Simiduia agarivorans SA1 = DSM 21679: one gene and its partner. Each later gene encodes a partner of the first gene's protein in a complex. Links are inferred from orthologs where the notes say so. Each region holds a gene or a part of one and is shown on either strand. Other genes may lie near its edges.

Evidence for each region.
Region 2: the proteins of M5M_RS15165 (region 1) and pabB are in contact, whole or in part, in a solved structure (PDB 8RP0), measured with the Escherichia coli proteins. The link is inferred for Simiduia agarivorans SA1 = DSM 21679 from one-to-one orthologs.

Annotation. Positions count from the first base shown.
Region 1 is NC_018868.3:3,350,402-3,358,830, forward strand. The notes cover bases 2,082-4,863. They hold M5M_RS15165 (anthranilate synthase component II), read right to left. Parts: upstream 3,871-4,863; coding sequence 3,292-3,870; downstream 2,082-3,291. Other genes in these bases: trpC (indole-3-glycerol phosphate synthase TrpC), read right to left, coding at 2,082-2,211; trpD (anthranilate phosphoribosyltransferase), read right to left, coding at 2,242-3,279; trpE (anthranilate synthase component I), read right to left, coding at 3,887-4,863. Outside these bases: M5M_RS15145 (fatty acid cis/trans isomerase), read right to left, coding at 1-788; M5M_RS15150 (DUF2179 domain-containing protein), read right to left, coding at 804-1,397; more of trpC, read right to left, coding at 1,414-2,081; more of trpE, read right to left, coding at 4,864-5,356; M5M_RS15175 (cation:dicarboxylate symporter family transporter), read left to right, coding at 5,665-7,833; M5M_RS15180 (phosphoglycolate phosphatase), read right to left, coding at 8,310-8,429. UniProt on the Escherichia coli protein: Part of a heterodimeric complex that catalyzes the two-step biosynthesis of 4-amino-4-deoxychorismate (ADC), a precursor of p-aminobenzoate (PABA) and tetrahydrofolate.
Region 2 is NC_018868.3:708,030-716,672, forward strand. Bases 3,645-6,640 are described here. They hold pabB (aminodeoxychorismate synthase component I), read left to right. Parts: upstream 3,645-4,455; coding sequence 4,456-5,826; downstream 5,827-6,640. Other genes in these bases: M5M_RS03190 (alpha/beta fold family hydrolase), read right to left, coding at 3,645-4,171; M5M_RS03205 (phosphoadenylyl-sulfate reductase), read left to right, coding at 6,157-6,640. In the rest of the region: M5M_RS03170 (LysR family transcriptional regulator), read right to left, coding at 1-327; M5M_RS03175 (isocitrate lyase), read left to right, coding at 582-2,177; ribonuclease E activity regulator RraA, read right to left, coding at 2,358-2,849; M5M_RS03185 (Rieske (2Fe-2S) protein), read right to left, coding at 2,931-3,242; M5M_RS19290 (hypothetical protein), read right to left, coding at 3,244-3,588; more of M5M_RS03190, read right to left, coding at 3,566-3,644; more of M5M_RS03205, read left to right, coding at 6,641-6,882; M5M_RS03210 (hypothetical protein), read left to right, coding at 6,898-7,233; HTH-type transcriptional regulator CysB, read right to left, coding at 7,272-8,246; M5M_RS03220 (universal stress protein), read right to left, coding at 8,371-8,643. UniProt on the Escherichia coli protein: Part of a heterodimeric complex that catalyzes the two-step biosynthesis of 4-amino-4-deoxychorismate (ADC), a precursor of p-aminobenzoate (PABA) and tetrahydrofolate.

The DNA of each region.
Region 1 (8,429 bases):
AGGTGTTCGTACATGTAGCGCGCAACCAGCCGCCCCTTTAAATCATCGCGGTTAAAAAACGCTTCCCATTGTTTGATCGCGTCGGCGTGTGCTTGCGAGAGCGGTTGGTCGCGCGGGATGACCGGCGCGCCATTGGCAGCCCAGTTCATCAGGTCCTGCTGTTCATGTGCAGGAATGCCGGGCAATCCGTAGGGCATGCCGCCCAAGGGGAAGCGTTCGGCATAGCGGTCAAATTCCGCGGCGGTTGTGCAGCTTTGACTGCGGTCGAGAGAGAAATCAAAACTGTCGGGCAATGGGCCGTAGGTCGGCAATGGATGCTGTTGCTTGAGCGCCAGCATGCGATAAAAAACCGATGCCTTGTGCGCCTCAGGGGTTTGCTGACGTTCGTTCAGCACCGGAAAAAAGCCTTTGTCGCGCCATGCCTGGGTGCTGTCGGCATCTTCGAACAGGCGCGTCAGGTTGGCGGCGAGCAAGCGGGTACCGTTGTACACTTTCTGGCTGTTGGCGCCGCGTTCTAGTCCGGCAAGAGACTCCAGCTTCAGTTGGCAAGGCGCGTCGTAACAGGCGTGGCAAACCACGCAGCGCTTTTCCAGCACCGGCGCCACATCGGTGTAGTAATTGGGCGAATCGGTAGGGGTAACGGCGAAGGAATTGTTGGGCAGGATGATGCGATTGAGAGGGGACTCTACGCCGAATTGTTGGTCCAGCTGCTTACTGAGGTAAAGACTGCAACCGGCAAGACACAGCAGGCCGGTAAAAATCCAGAGCAGGGAGGAAATGCGGAACATGTGTTCACCGTGAGTTTATTTGCGTTTGCCGATGACCCGCCAGCCGGCGTTGATGACCGGCTTTTCATTGCTGAGCAGCTGCTCGACCTGAATCTGTTTCTTGATGTCGGAGGTGGTATAAAAAGCGCGCGGATCGAGCGTGCCGATTAACCGGCACAATTCGGGGATACGTTTACGCGACTCCGAAATGAGCAAAATTTCCACGTTTCTGTCATCGTCGAAGCGGGCCGCCAGCTCGATCACCGAATACCCGTGCTTACGTAATTCGGCGGCCAGGCACAGGTCGGGGTTGTCGGTGACGATGCGCACCAGTTCCCGGCCCATGGCAAGCTTGGCTTCGAGGGTGATACCGGCGTAATTGCCGGCGGCAAAGCCACCGGCGTAGGCGATGGCAAGGTACCATTGATCGAGGTGAGTAATCACCTGGCTTGCCGCCAGAATCCACAGCAGGACCTCAAAAAATCCCACCAGCGCACTGATCGCGCGATAGCCCCGGAACACCATCAGCGTGCGCAGCGTGCCTAAGCTCACGTCGGTCAGGCGCGCCAGAAAAATGGCTAGGCACATGGCGATTGGCTCGGCTTGCAGTGCCGCCAGCCAGCTCTCCATCAGAGGTTAGCCGCCATCAGTTGAACATTTCCATCAGCCGGCGGCCGGGTTCTTCGTCGCGCATGAACGCTTCTCCCACCAGAAATGCGTTGACGTTGTGCCCGCGCATGATTTTCACATCGTCGATATTGTGAATACCGGATTCGGTCACCACAATGCGATCACTACCAATGTGCGGCAACAAATTGAACGTGTTGTCCAGACTGGTTTCAAAGGTGTGCAGATTGCGGTTGTTGATCCCGATCAGTTTGTTGGGTAACTCTAGTGCAAGATCCAGCTCGGCGCTATCATGCACCTCCACCAGCACATCCATGCCCAGCTCCAGCGCGGTGGCATTGAGGCTGTTGAGCTGTTGCTTGTCCAGTGCCGCGACAATCAGCAGGATGCAGTCGGCGCCGATGGCGCGGGCTTCCGCGATCTGGTAATCATCGATGATGAAATCCTTGCGGATCACCGGCAGGCTGGTGCTGTTGCGCGCCTGCTTCAGGTATTCCTCATGGCCCTGGAAAAAATCCCGGTCGGTCAGCACCGATAAGCAGGCAGCGCCGCCTTTTTCGTAGCTCTTGGCAATTTCCGTGGGCACAAAGTTTTCCCGGATCACGCCTTTGGAAGGCGAGGCTTTTTTCACTTCGGCAATTACCGCCGCCAGTTGCTGTTCCAGTTTGCGTTCAATAGCAGCGACGAACCCGCGTGGCGCCGACTGGTGGCGTGCGCTATCGAGCAGGGACTGAATGCTGGTGTTCTGGCTGCGTTCGGCGATCTCTTCGCGTTTTCTTGCCAGGATTTTTTTTAAAACCGTGGGTGTATCGGTCATGCAATGTATCTCATATCGGTTTTAACTGGCTTACACCGAAATCAGGCATTCGGTAAATGCCGCCAGTTCCTGAATTTTTTCCCGCGCCAGGCCGGAGCCTACTGCGTCCTGCGCCATGGCGACGCCCTCCGCCAGCGAGCTGGCAATGCCGGCCACGTAAATGGCGGCGCCGGCATTGAGCGCGATGAGGTCGGCGGCTTTTTCCGCCGCGTTGCTGTCGCGTTTGCCGAGCGCATTTTTAATCAATGTCAAAGATTCTTCCGCGGTGTTCACGCCCAGGCCGTCCAGGGGCTGACGGGCGATACCGAAATCTTCCGGCTTGATGGTATAGCGGGTGACGCTGCCGTTTTTCAGTTCCGCCACCGTGGTGTCGGCGGCGATGGAAATTTCGTCCAGCCCATCAGCGGCGTGTACCACCAGTACATGTTCACTGCCGAGCCGGCCCAGCACTTCTGCCATGACCTGACACAAGTCAGCATTGAATACACCGATGACCTGGCGTTTGACCATGGCCGGGTTGGTCATGGGGCCCAGCATATTGAAGATGGTGCGCATGCCCATGTCGCGGCGCGGGCCAATGGCGTGCTTCATGGCGCTGTGGTGCGCGGGCGCAAACATAAAACCCACGCCCAGGGATTCGATACACTTTTTCACCTGTTCCGGTTGGAGATTCAGGTGCACGCCGGCGGCTTCCAGCACATCGGCACTGCCGGTGGAGCTGGAGACGGAACGGTTGCCGTGCTTGGCCACGCGGCCGCCGGCAGCAGCCACCACAAAAGCAGCTGCCGTGGACACGTTGAACAGGTTGGCGCCGTCGCCGCCGGTGCCGCAGGTGTCGACTAAATGGGTCTGGTCGATCTCCACTTTGGCGGCCAGCTCGCGCATGACGCTGGCGGCGCCGGTGATTTCATCCACGCTTTCGCCCTTCATGCGCAGGCCCATGAGCAGGGCGCCGATTTGCGCGTCGGTGGCTTGGCCTGTCATCACTGCGCGCATTACCTCGGTCATCTCGTCCTGCGACAGTGAGTGCCCGGCGGCAATCTGGCTGAGTGCGGTTTTCAATTCCATGTGATGGCCCCGTCAGGATTTCAGGAAATTGTTGAACAGGTCGTGGCCCTGTTCCGACAAAATGGATTCCGGGTGAAACTGCACGCCTTCCACGTTCAGGGTTTTGTGGCGCACGCCCATGATTTCGTCGATCTGGCCGTCCTCGGTCTGGGTCCAGGCAGTAATTTCGAGGCAATCCGGCAGGCTGTCTTTTTCAATTACCAGCGAATGGTAGCGGGTGCAGATGAGCGGATTTTTCAGGCCTTTGAACACGCCGGTGTTGTTGTGATAGACGGGCGAGGTTTTGCCGTGCATCACCTGGCGCGCGCGCACAATCTTGCCGCCGAACACCTGGCCGATGGATTGATGGCCCAGGCAAACACCCAGTAGAGGTAGCTTGCCGGCGTAGGTGCGGATGGTGTCCATGGAAATGCCGGCTTCGTTGGGCGTGCAGGGGCCGGGCGATACCACGATGCGCTCGGGTGCGAGCGATTCGATATCGCTGACGGCGATTTCATCGTTGCGCACGACGTTTACGTCTGCACCCAATTCGCTCAGGTACTGCACCACGTTGTAGGTAAAGGAGTCGTAATTGTCGATCATTAACAGCATTTTTTTTCTCCTTCCCTTACAGAACCATATCGACCGCGCGGAACATGGCGCGGGCTTTGTTCATGGTTTCTTTCCATTCCAGTGCGGGCTGGGAGTCGGCCACCACGCCGGCACCGGCCTGAATGTACAGAGTGCCGTTTTTTATCACCGCGGTGCGGATGGCGATGGCGGTGTCCATGGCGCCATTCCAGTCCAGATAGCCCACGGCGCCACCGTAAATGCCGCGTTTTTCGCTTTCCAGCTCGTCGATAATTTCCATGGCGCGGATTTTCGGTGCGCCAGAAAGCGTGCCCGCCGGTAGCGCAGCGCGCAGTACGTCCATGGCGGTCAGACCCGGCTTCACTTTGCCGGTGACGTTGCTGGTGATGTGCATCACGTGGCTGTAGCGCTCCACCACCATTTTGTCGGTAAGTTGCACACTGCCGGTTTCGGCTACCCGGCCCACGTCGTTGCGGCCCAGGTCGATGAGCATCAGGTGCTCGGCAATTTCTTTGGGATCGTTCACCAGATCCTGTTCCAGCGCGCGATCTTCTTCTTCGGTGTGGCCGCGCCGGCGGGTGCCGGCAATGGGCCGGACGGTGACTTCGCCGTGCTCAAACCGGGCCAGGATTTCCGGGCTGGAGCCCACCACCTGATGGTCGCCGAGATCGAGAAAATACATGTAGGGCGACGGATTCAGCACCCGCAAGGCGCGGTACAGATTGAGCGGTTCGGCGCTGAACGGAATCGACAGGCGCTGCGAGACCACCACCTGCATGGTGTCGCCGGCCAGTACATAGTCTTTGATTTTGTCCACCGCCTGGTGAAAATTCTGCTCGCCGAAGCTGGAGGTAAAATCCGCCTCGCGTGCGGCCTGGCCCTGCAGGCGCATGGGCGGCGTGGCGGGCGCCGGCGCTTCAAGCTTGGCCTGCAGTTGGTCCAGTCTTTTTTCGGCGGTGGCGAAACCCTCGGGCTTGCCATCGGCGTGCACAATTAGAATCAGCTTGCCGGCCAGATTGTCGAAAACCAGCAGCTCATCGGACACCATCAATAAAATGTCCGGGGTGCCGATCACATCGGCGGGTTGGCTGGCCTTGAGTTTGGGTTCCACATAGCGCACGCAGTCGTAGCCGAAGTAACCCACCAGACCGCCGTTAAAGCGGGGCAGGCCCTCCAGCTCCGGGGCCTTGAAGCGGGCTTTGAATTCGTCCACAAACGCGAGCGGGTCGGCGCTTTCATGGCGCTCGGTAACCTGCCCGTCCAGTTCAACCTGGATCTGCTCGCCGGTCACCCGCAACAGTTGACGCGCCGGCAGACCGATAATGGAGTAACGGCCCCATTTCTCGCCGCCTTGCACCGACTCCAGCAGATAGGAGTAGGGGCCTTTGGCAAATTTCAGGTAGCTGGACAGGGGCGTGTCCATGTCGGCCAATAGCTCGCGGGTGAGCGGGATGCGGTTGTAGCCCTGTTGGCAAAGTGTGAGGTATGCGTCTTGTGTGAGAGGCATGGGCATCGGGTTCCTATCGTTGGGTCTTGTGCGCTCTGGGCGCGTGCGCAGAGGCTCGGTGCCGGCTTTACCGGTACGTAATACTGAATGTGCTTCAGTGACGCCATCGCAGGCTGTGGGCCTGGTGTGTGGAAGTTGCCAATACCATGTGCTGATCCAGATATCTGGGACTTGCTTGTAAGAACGGCCGCTAGTCTACTGAAAAACGCCACATTTGCCTACTGTTGGGCGTTTTGCCGGTGCGGCTGTACCGGCAGGCGGGCCTTTGGGCGATAATGCCGCAATATTTATTACCGGGGATCTTCTGCATGTTGCTGTCGAATCGGATACTGCTTGGATTGTTGTTCGGCCTGATTGCCGGTGTGGCATTGGGTGAACGCATGGAAGTGGTGGCCTGGGTGGGTGATGTTTTCCTTGGCCTGCTGCAGATGACGGTACTGCCCTACATCATTGTGTCACTGATCTCGGCCGTGGGTGTACTGAAAAAAGCCCAGGCCAAAACCCTGGCCCGTTACGCGGCGGTGGTGCTGGCCGTTCTGTGGGGCCTGACGTTGACCTTGATTGCGCTGGCGACCCTGGCGTTTCCCCAATGGCAATCGGCATCCTACTTCAGCCCCTCCATGCTTGAGCCCGCCCAGGGCTTTGACTTCATGTCCACGTTCCTGCCGATCAACATCTTCTATTCGCTGGGCGCTGGCGCGGTACCGGCGGTGGTGGTGTTCTCGGTGGTGCTGGGGGTGGGTGTACTGCGTTTAGCCGAGCGCGACCACCTGCTCAAGGTGGTCAATGAAATCCAGAATGCCATTGCCGAGATGGCCGGGCTGGTGATGCGCACCGCGCCGGTGGGGGTATTTGCCATCGCTGCCAGTGCGGCGGGCAGCCTCAACTATGAGGCGCTGAAAGGCTTGTATGTGTATCTGACGACGCTGACGGTTATCACCGCGTTGCTGACCTTCTGGGTATTCCCCATGCTGGTCAAGACCCTGACCAACGTGCGTTACAGCGAAGTGCTGAGCGTGAGCCGCGATGCCCTGATTACCGCGTTTGCCACCGGCAACCTGTTTATTGTGTTGCCGCTGATTGTGGAAAACACCCGTCAACTGTTCCTGCGCTCCTACGAAAAAACCTCCGACGCCGCCAACCTGGTGGAAGTAGTGGTGCCGGCGGCATTTTCTTTGCCGGTGGCTGGCAAGTTGTTTGCGCTGCTGTTTGTCTTGTTCGCCGGTTGGTTTACCGGCGAGCCGGTGCCCCTGGCGGATTACCCTGGGTTATTGATCAGTGGGTTGTTCAACCTGTTTGCGTCCAGTTTTTCCGCCGTCCCGGCGATTCTGCACAGCTACAAAATTCCGGCGGAAATTTTCGATTTGTTTCTGATCTCGGAGAATATTTTTTCCAATCGCTTGGGTGCCATGACCTCGGTCATGTTTATTGTCACCCTGGCTATTCTCATCGCCACCGGGGTGACAAAAAAGTGGCGTTGGCAGCCAAAGGCCATGCTGCGGTTTGCGTTGATCGTGTTGACGGTGGTTTTGGCCATGTCTTACTCGCTGCGGTTTTTGTACAAGGCCGTGGGTCACGATTACACCGCCTATAACGAATTCATTGAGCGGCCCTTGTTGTTACCCGCGGCGCGTTCCGTCAATCGATTGGAATTGCCAGCGCACCTGCCGGTGGAGCCGGCCGGTAATACCCTGGAGCGCATCGCCGCGCGCAAGCTGCTGCGGTTTGGTTATTACCGCGATTGGTTACCCTACGCATTCCACAACCAACAAGGTGAGTTGGTCGGACTGGATGTGGAGTTGGCGCACCAGTTGGCACGCGATCTGGGTGTGGCGGTGGAGTTCGTGCGGGTTTACCGAAAAGATGTGGCGCGGCTGTTGGATAGCGGCTATCTGGATATGGCGGCGGGTGTGGCACTGACGCCGGCGGCCATCAGCCAGTTCACGCTGGGCGAAAGCCATATCAGCGAAACCCTGGCGTTGTTGGTGCACAAAGACAAGCGCGCCGAGCTGCGCGATTGGTCGGCCATTGAGGGCAGTAAAAAATGGCACTTGGGCGTGCCCAATGCGTATTACCTGGCCAGTTCGCTGCGCGCCACGCTGCCGAACTGGCAGGTGGAAGAAATCGCCTCGCCGCGCGAATTTGTCAAAGGCAACCGGCCGGAACTGGATGCCATTGTGTTCGGCGCTGCCGGTGCTTCGGCCTGGACCTTGTTGTACCCGGAATACGGCGTGGTGGTGCCCCAACCGGCGCTGCCGCCCGTGCCCATGGCCATGCCACTGGCCAGCAACGATCTTGCCTTCGTGCTCTACACCCGGCAGTGGCTCAGCATCAAGCGCACCAATGGCACGCTGCAAAAGCTGACGGATTATTGGATACGCGGTTTGCCGCTGCACAAACAGGCGGAGCGGCGCTGGAATCTTTGGGACGATGTCATTAATGCGCCGGAGGAAGTAGATTCTGCTACCGGCCATTAAGATCATTTGAAGTACGGATATCTTTAACGGTTAAAGTCTGCGCTCATAGCAATATTGCATCCGCGAAAACAGTGGATGTGGTGACTTTTGTGCCCATGGGCCTGTAAGGCGACAGCTTCACCGCTTAGCAAAACGTCCTGTTTTGATGCGCTCTCACCCCATCCCTGGGGTTTGCGAAGCTGTCGCCTTACAGTCCTTTCCACCAATGTGCCTTTTGCCGCGAAATTCAAATGATAGATAAAACGATCGCTTACTATTGGAAAAAGGGTCAAAGAATCTAATCTGTCTGAATCAACTTCTGAACTTGGTTTGGCGGTTCGTCTGGGGCATTTGCAAGCCACAGGGATGTGGCGCTAGCGAATCGATACAGGGGATGTATCGTTGAGCGGCAAATGTCCCAGACGAACCGCCACCCAGCGTGCGGACTAACGCTTTTCTGTCGAAGCGAATACGGCTAAGAGGGTTGAATTATTCCCCTAGGGCAACAACTCAACCAACCCATCAACCAATAAATCCGGATTCAATCCCGCCACCGGGTTGCCATTGTCGTAACCAAACGTCACCGCCGCCACTTTCACGCCAGCGGCGCGGGCAGC
Region 2 (8,643 bases), 2.6 Mb from region 1 along the record:
CGCCTCTGCATAGTCACTCGCCATGATGCGAAAAACCCGGTCCGAGGCTGCGGGATCGAAGTCACTTTGAGGTTGAACCGCCTTTTCGACATTTGCCAGCACATCGCGAATCACCGGCTGTAACCCCAAGGCCCGCTCGGTTGGTGTCATGCCTTCACTGGTGCGCACTAACAAGGGATCCTCAAACAGGTCCCGCAGACGCCTCAGGCCATTACTCATGGCGGGCTGGCTCAGGCCAAGGTGGCTGGCCGCCTTAGTAACATTACGCTCGCGCAACAAAACATCCAGATATACCAGTAAGTTCAGGTCAATTCGGTTAATATTCACGGAGCTCCCCCTCGTTCTGTTTTATTACCGCGCCACCATCCGGCACCACATCAAAGACCCCAATGACTGACCGCATAAGCCTGAACGGTCACACACATTCATAACTGTGATGCCGGGGATAACAACTATAAATTAGGCAAATCATGGCACAGGTCCTATCCTGATCTCAAGCAATAGATGCTTGATGGGCGAAAATTTAGTCAATACTGAAGAGGCGCTCAGATTCATTAACCCGGACGGGAAGGATTTACACCATGTCTCAATACACCAACGACATTGCCGCAATTGCCAAGCTGCGCGACACCCAGGGCAGCAAGTGGGAAGCAATCAATCCAGAATACGCCGCACGTATGCGCGCCCAGAACCGCTTTAAAACCGGTCTGGATATCGCCAAGTACACGGCCAAAATCATGCGTGAAGACATGGCAGCCTACGATGCCAATACCGCTGAGTACACCCAATCGCTGGGTTGCTGGCACGGTTTCATCGGCCAGCAAAAGCTGATCGCGATCAAAAAACACCTGGGTAATACCAAGCGCCGCTACCTGTACCTGTCCGGTTGGATGGTTGCCGCACTGCGCAGCGAATTCGGCCCTCTACCCGACCAGTCAATGCACGAAAAGACTTCGGTAGCGGCACTGATTGAAGAGCTCTACACCTTCCTGCGTCAGGCCGATGCACGCGAACTGGGCGGTCTGTTCCGCCAGCTGGACGAAGCCCGCGCCCAGGATGATCAGGCCAAGGCCAAAGAAATACAGAGCAAGATTGACAACTTCGAAACCCACGTTGTGCCGATCATTGCCGATATCGATGCAGGCTTTGGTAACGAAGAAGCCACTTACCTGCTGGCCAAGAAAATGATCGAAGCTGGTGCTTGCTGCATTCAGATCGAAAACCAGGTGTCTGACGAGAAGCAATGTGGGCATCAGGACGGCAAGGTGACCGTACCGCACGCCGACTTCCTGGCCAAAATCCGCGCTGTGCGTTACGCCTTCCTTGAGTTGGGCGTAGAAGACGGCGTGATCGTTGCCCGCACCGACTCCCTGGGCGCCGGCCTGACCAAGCAAATCGCCGTCACCAAAGAGCCGGGCGATCTGGGCGACCTGTACAACAGCTTCCTGGATGCAGAAGAAGTTGATGCAGCCGACATGAAAAATGGCGATGTCATCATCAACCGCAATGGTAAGTTGCTGCGACCCAAGCGCCTGGCCTCCGGCCTGTTCCAATTCCGCAAGGGCACCGGCGAAGACCGTGTGGTTCTGGATTGCATCACTTCTCTGCAAAACGGCGCCGACCTGTTGTGGATCGAGACCGAAAAGCCACACGTTGGCCAGATTGCAGCCATGGTAAACCGCATCAAAGAAGTGGTACCCGACGCCAAGCTGGTGTACAACAACTCGCCGTCGTTCAACTGGACGCTGAACTTCCGCCAGCAAGTATTCGATGCGTGGAAAGAGGCTGGCAAGGACGTGTCTGCTTACGATCGCGCCAACCTGATGAGCGAAGAATACGACAACACCGAGCTTTCCAAAGAAGCCGATGCCCGTATCCAGACGTTCCAGAAAGATGGTTCACGTGAAGCCGGCATTTTCCACCACCTGATCACACTGCCCACCTACCACACCGCGGCCCTGTCTACTGACAACCTGGCCAAAGGTTACTTCGGTGAGCAGGGTATGCTGGCCTACGTTGAAGGCGTACAGCGCAAAGAAATCCGCCAGGGCATTGCCTGTGTTAAACACCAGAACATGGCAGGCTCTGATATGGGCGACGATCACAAAGAGTACTTCTCTGGCGACGCAGCCCTGAAGGCCTCAGGTAAAGACAACACCATGAACCAGTTTGGTTAAGTGCCAACTTAGATAGCCAAAGGTGTAAATTTCAGGGCTGCTCATGCAGCCCTTTTTTTGCACAAAAATCAGCGTCAAAAAAACCAGCGCGACCAACGAGGACGGGGGCGCACTGGCGATGCCTATAGATAAAGAGGATGTCCGATAGCACAGCCACTGGCCGGCCTGAACAACAAGCAACTATAACTCGACGGCGTGCTCGAGAATCAGAATGCCGCTTTGATCGGCGTAGAGGTATTGACCCGATTTAAATTCCACCCCGGCGAAAGCGATAGTTACGTTGGTTTCACCACGGTCAAGTTTTTCGGTTTTTACCGGGCAGGCATGCAGAGCCCGAACCCCCAAGGGTAACGTTTTCAGGATTTCAACATCGCGCACGCAGCCATTAATAACAAAGCCGGCCCAACCGTTTTTCAACGCATTGGCGGCAATCTGATCACCTAACAAGGCACGACGCAGCGAACCTGCACCATCCACCACCATCACCCGACCAGCACCAGGCTCTGAGGCCAACGCTTTAACCCTGGAGTTATCTTCAAAGCAGCGCACGGTAATCACTTCGCCGCAGAATGCGGTGTGACCACCGAAACACTGAAAAATGGGATGCAACACGCGTATCGCGTCGGGGAATTGATCGGCAATATCGGGGGTGGACCATTGGCGCGGGTTCATTCATGGCTCCTGCAATAGAGTTGAAACGCGGTATTATGCCAACCGGTCGGGCGCGCACATCATTCAGGGCACGGATAGCGGCTATAGCTCAACACCCACGCCACTGCCCTGGTAAACCAGGGGCAAGGTTTCTAACTGCTTCAGGCAATGGGCCATCGGTCCCTCTGCCATGCCGGAGGATAAACTGAACGCAATGCCGTGTACCGGGCAACGTATATGGCCGTTAGCCACCTGTCCGCGATCCATTCGCGCATCCATATGAGGACACCGGTTTATTAACAAACGGGGCACGCCGTCATCCTGCACCAGCAGTAACGGATGTCCATTCAGATCGAAAGCGCGGATATAACCATCGTGCATCCGATGTAATTTTTCCAGCTCCCGATAGGCCAACTCAGTTTTCCTCTGGTTTGAAAAAGCGTTCGAGTTTGTGGGTGATCACCGGCAAAACCAGTGATAACGTGTCCGGCAGACTGAGCCACGCGCGCGCCGTTGCACATTGCTCATTGGCGTCGACCACAAAGTCAGTAGCGACACCACTTAGCCCCTGCCACCGAAGCAACCGGGACGCGAAATGGGCGGGAGCAATTATGTGCATTGCCTCTTTGCCGGTATTGAGGTACGCGCACAAGCCTTTCACTGGCCGATTACGCCAACGGCTCAACAAATCAAAACGCTTGCGCCACACGTTTATCCAATCCCGACGTTCATACTCATCACCGCCAGATTCCTGGCGCATCCGCTTGCGCATGGCCGGCATCAACCAACCGCTGCCCGAGGCTGATGGCGTCCTTATCACAGGGTCCGCCCAATGAGATAAAGCCAGAAACAAGATTTTCGGACAACAGACCGTGGTACAAACCATAGAGAACAGACAAAGCACCGACATCAATACTGATCCATGCGGGTGCCCTCCCGGATTGCTCACGCACAAACAAAGCGAGCGCGGGAATATCAAAGTGGGCGATATCATGGGGCTCATCGATGCGTGGATTTGTTCGCAGCGGCGAACTGCCATGCTCGCGCAACTCCGGCAGCCAGACATCGTAGCCCCGGTTAAGCAACTCTATCGCCAGGCCTTTACCGGAGTCGATCCATTGCTGACGATTGCGATAGAGCCCGTGCAATAACACCACCGGCGCACCGCAGGCCTGCTGGTCGGGCCGGGTCAGTCGCGTCACCGCAAACTGAGTCTGCGGGTCCAGACTGTTGCCAGGCCTGAGGAGATATACATCTTCCGCATAGTCGCCCTTAAGCTCCGCTTCGGTCAGCAACGCTGAAAATAAGCCACTACTGCTTTTTACGCCTAATTGCGCCGGCATTACTACCTATTCCTTTCTTAAAAACGCCTATCGCTCTCGAACGATTCCGGCAAACTCTTGCTCTGCGCTTTACGCGCGACAAACCTTAATGCAATCAGGATGTCGGGCTCGCGCGTCGGCTGTGCAGGCATTAAACCCAAAAACACTAAGGCACTGCTGACTCGGCCTGTAGGGGCAATGGACACGAACCAAAGCCCATTCCGTGCGTGCTGACTTACGCGCTGGTGGTAGGCCTGCGCGAAGAGTAGAATGCGCATCCCAGCACCGGAGACACATTCTCGCCAATGCCATTGGAAATACACCACATTCCCTATCAATCAGACCCTGGCGTCTGGTTATCGGCACTGGCTGATGAACCCTACCCGCTGATGCTGGACAGCAATGACCCCAATCTGGGCCGCTATCATATCATCACCGCCAATCCCAGCCAGTGGCTGACGCTCAATGGCACCCAACTGAGCTGCAATGGCGCCAGTGTTGGCCATTTTACCCAATCCGACGCCAGCCCGGATATATGCTGGCAGGCCATTGATGCATTACGCCAATCCCTTGACCCAGCCAAATCTGAGCTGCCTTTTCCAGGTGGGCTGGCGGGATTTTTGGGCTACGACTTCGGCGTTTGGGAACACCTGGGCACCCCACCCGCCCGCGATTCAATTGCCCCAGCACTGTGGGTTGGCAGATATGATTGGGCGTTGATTGCCGATAAAAAACAACGTAAATCACACCTGCTATTCGACTCCGACCTGAGCGCGACATTCAGAAACAGGATCAGGGACTTATTCACTGAACTGTCCGTTCACCAACGCTCGCCGGTCACTGCCAGCCTCAACCTGTCTCCCGACACCGCCTGGCCTGAGTACCAGCAAGCCATCGAGCAGATCAAAACTTACATAGCTCAGGGCGACAGTTATCAGATTAATTTCACACAGCGGTTCAGCGGTATCTGCCCGACTTTGTCACGGGGCATTGCACTGTATCGGGATCTGAGATCCAAACAGACCGGGCCCTTTTCCGCCTTCCTTGGCCTCAATGATGACAATCAGATTCTCAGCTTTTCGCCTGAACGGTTAGTATCCTGCGATCAGGAAGGCCTGGTACTCGCCCAACCCATTAAAGGCACTATCCGACGCGGCGAACGACCACAAGACGATCAACAGTTGGCGCAAGCACTTTCAGCCAGCGAAAAGGATATCGCTGAAAACCTGATGATCGTAGACCTTTTGCGCAACGATCTATCAAAAGTGTGCCAACCGCACAGCGTCAGCGTGCCGAAGCTGTTTGAATTACAGAGTTTTTCTACCGTCCATCATCTGGTGTCGTCCATCAAAGGAAGGCTTTGTCCTGACAAACAGCCCCTGGACCTGTTGCGGGCCTGCTTTCCGGGCGGCTCCATAACCGGAGCGCCAAAAAAGCGGGCCATGCAGATTATCCAGGAACTCGAGCAAAACAACCGATCGGTCTATTGCGGCTCAATGTTCTATTTGGGCAGGAACAACTGTTTTGATGCCAGCATCACCATTCGGACCTTGATCCGGCACAAAGACAACCTGTATTGCTGGGGGGGCGGCGGTATCACCATCGGCTCCGAAGCTGAGGCTGAATATCAGGAAAGTCTGGATAAAATCGCTCGCCTGACAAATCACCGCGCTTAGCATGTCCCCATGTTTCCCGTGGAACATATAACCCTGAGAGAGCGCCAAAACCGTATTGATACTGATTAAATCTAAGACGTTTCGGTCAATTACAGCGCTTTTCAGTCCAATAAAACACCACATAGGGTATACATCGTTCAACAAAGCACTAGATGTGGTGTAAATTTAACCATTGTTCCACGGCCGCTGCCGTATGGTTATTTATAGTTATATGGCTATAAACAATCATTGTTTATAACCGAACATTCGATTTGCTAGAATCGCGCGTCTAAAAGTCACAGCCAGCAAGGGAGCTCAGCGCCCCATTGCCACTATAAGGAAACGCCCGCCATGACGGATGCCCTGCCCTTGGTCGATCTGAATGCCAGTCTCGAAAAGCAGACACCTTTCGAGATTTTGGAATACGCCATAGATCACTACGCTGATCTGGCCATTTCCTTCAGCGGTGCCGAAGACATCGTGTTAGTGCATATGGCCAAACAGATTGACCCGCAGATACAGGTTTTCAGCCTGGATACCGGTCGACTGCATCCCGAAACTTATCAATACATTGAGCTGGTGCGCAAAACCTACAAGCTTAACCTTGAGATCCTTTTCCCCGATGCGGGACAAGTCCAATCGCTTGTGAATAAAAAGGGATTGTTCAGTTTCTACGAAGACAATCATCAGGAATGCTGCGGCATACGGAAAATTCTACCGTTACAACGCAAGCTGCAGACTCTGGAGGCCTGGGTTACCGGCCAAAGAAAGGATCAAAGTCCTGGCACCCGAGCAAATATTCCGGTTATTCAGGACGACAAGCATTTTGCCGGTGCGGGCAGAGAACTGACCAAATTTAACCCTTTGGCCAATTGGAGTTCGCGCGCGGTATGGGACTATATCCGGGCAAACAACCTACCGTACAATCCATTACACGACCGCGGCTTTGTTTCGATTGGTTGCGAACCCTGTACCCGCGCCGTCGGCCCCAATCAGCATGAGCGAGAAGGCCGCTGGTGGTGGGAAGAAGCCACTAAAAAAGAGTGTGGCCTGCACGCCAGTAACATAGACAAATAAACGAGGTATCTGCGTTTGAAAATTACACTGGTTAAAAAAATACTCGCCGATGGCAGTCCCTGTAAAAAATGTGCAGATGTATTGGAAAAACTGGAGCAATCGGGGCATATGGCCCGAATCGATGAAGTCCTGATTGCCGATGAGAGAGATCCTCAATCGCCAGGTATGGCGTTGGCCACTGAATTAGACGTCAATCGCGCGCCGTTTTTTGTGGTTGAGACGCCGGGCGAAGATACGCAGGTCTACACCGTGTATCTCAAGTTTTTGCGCGATGTGCTCGAGCAGAAAACAACGGACACGGACGTGGCTACCGAGCTGCTCAAAAACAGCCCGGATCTGGACTTCCTATAAAAAAAGGGCCTTACGGCCCTTTTTTTAACGCGCTGCAATCAGTAAGTTGGCAGTTCCATGCCATCGAACAGATCATCCAATTCTGCTTTCGAATGCTTTTGGTAAGCCTCTTCCACCACTTCACGGGTTAAATGAGGCGCAAATTGCTGAATAAAGTCGTACATAAAGCCGCGTAAAAACGTACCGCGCCGGAAACCAATCTTGGTGGTGCTGCTCGAAAATAAGTGACTGGCATCAAGTGCCACCAGGTCTTTATCTGTTTCTTCGTTATAAGCCATTTTGGCGATAATGCCGATCCCAAGTCCAAGCCGCACATAGGTTTTTATCACATCGGCGTCGGCCGCGGTAAACACTACTTTGGGTGCTAAACCTTTCTCGATAAATGCCTCATCAAGCTTCGACCGGCCGGTAAAGCCAAACACATAGGTCACAATGGGGTGCTTGGCGACAGCCTCCAGCGTCAATTGGCTGGATTGTGCCAAAGGATGATTGCGCGGCACCACCACACACCGGTTCCAGCGATAACAAGGCATCATCACCAGATCGGAAAACAACTCCAACGCTTCAGTGGCTATGGCAAAGTCTACCGTGCCGTCTGCAGCCATTTCGGAAATCTGCATGGGTGTGCCCTGATGCATGTGCAGGGACACCTCCGGGTAGGCTTTTATAAACGACTCGATGACTTTGGGCAGCGCGTAACGCGCTTGCGTGTGCGTCGTCGCAATGGACAGACTGCCTTTTTTCTCGTTAGAAAACTCCTGGGCAACCTGCTTGATGCTCTCGACTTTACGCAGTATTTCACCGGCCGTTTTCAGAATGGCCTCACCTGCCGGCGTAATCCTGGTCAGGTGCTTTCCGCTGCGTGAAAACACCTCTACCCCCAACTCATCTTCGAGCAACCTGATTTGCTTGCTGATACCAGGCTGGGAGGTATAGAGGCTCTGCGCTGTGGCTGATACGTTCAGGTCGTGGTGAGCCACTTCCCAGATATAGCGCAGCTGTTGCAATTTCATACAAGCCCTCCAGATGGCTTCCGAAACCGACGTTATAAGAAACTCAAAAAATATTCTAATGGAGAATAGATAGGTTTACTGATATTTGCCAGTCAAGGCCCCCTATTTTGTCGATGGTCGGGCCTTACCACAACTTCATCTGCGGGTTTTCACTCACCCCCGGGTCTTCATGATTGACAAAGGGAACCGTGAACACCGGCTGACGCGCCATTTGTAACACCCGGGCGGTACAGGAGCCCAACAAACTGAAACCATGGCGTGGCCCGGCGCTTGAACCCATGACAATAAGGTCTGCGGAAATCGAATTGGCGCGGCGGACAATCACATCAGCCGGATGGCCCTGCTCTATTACCACATTACACACGGCCCCCAAATCATCCAGGCCGGACATATACTC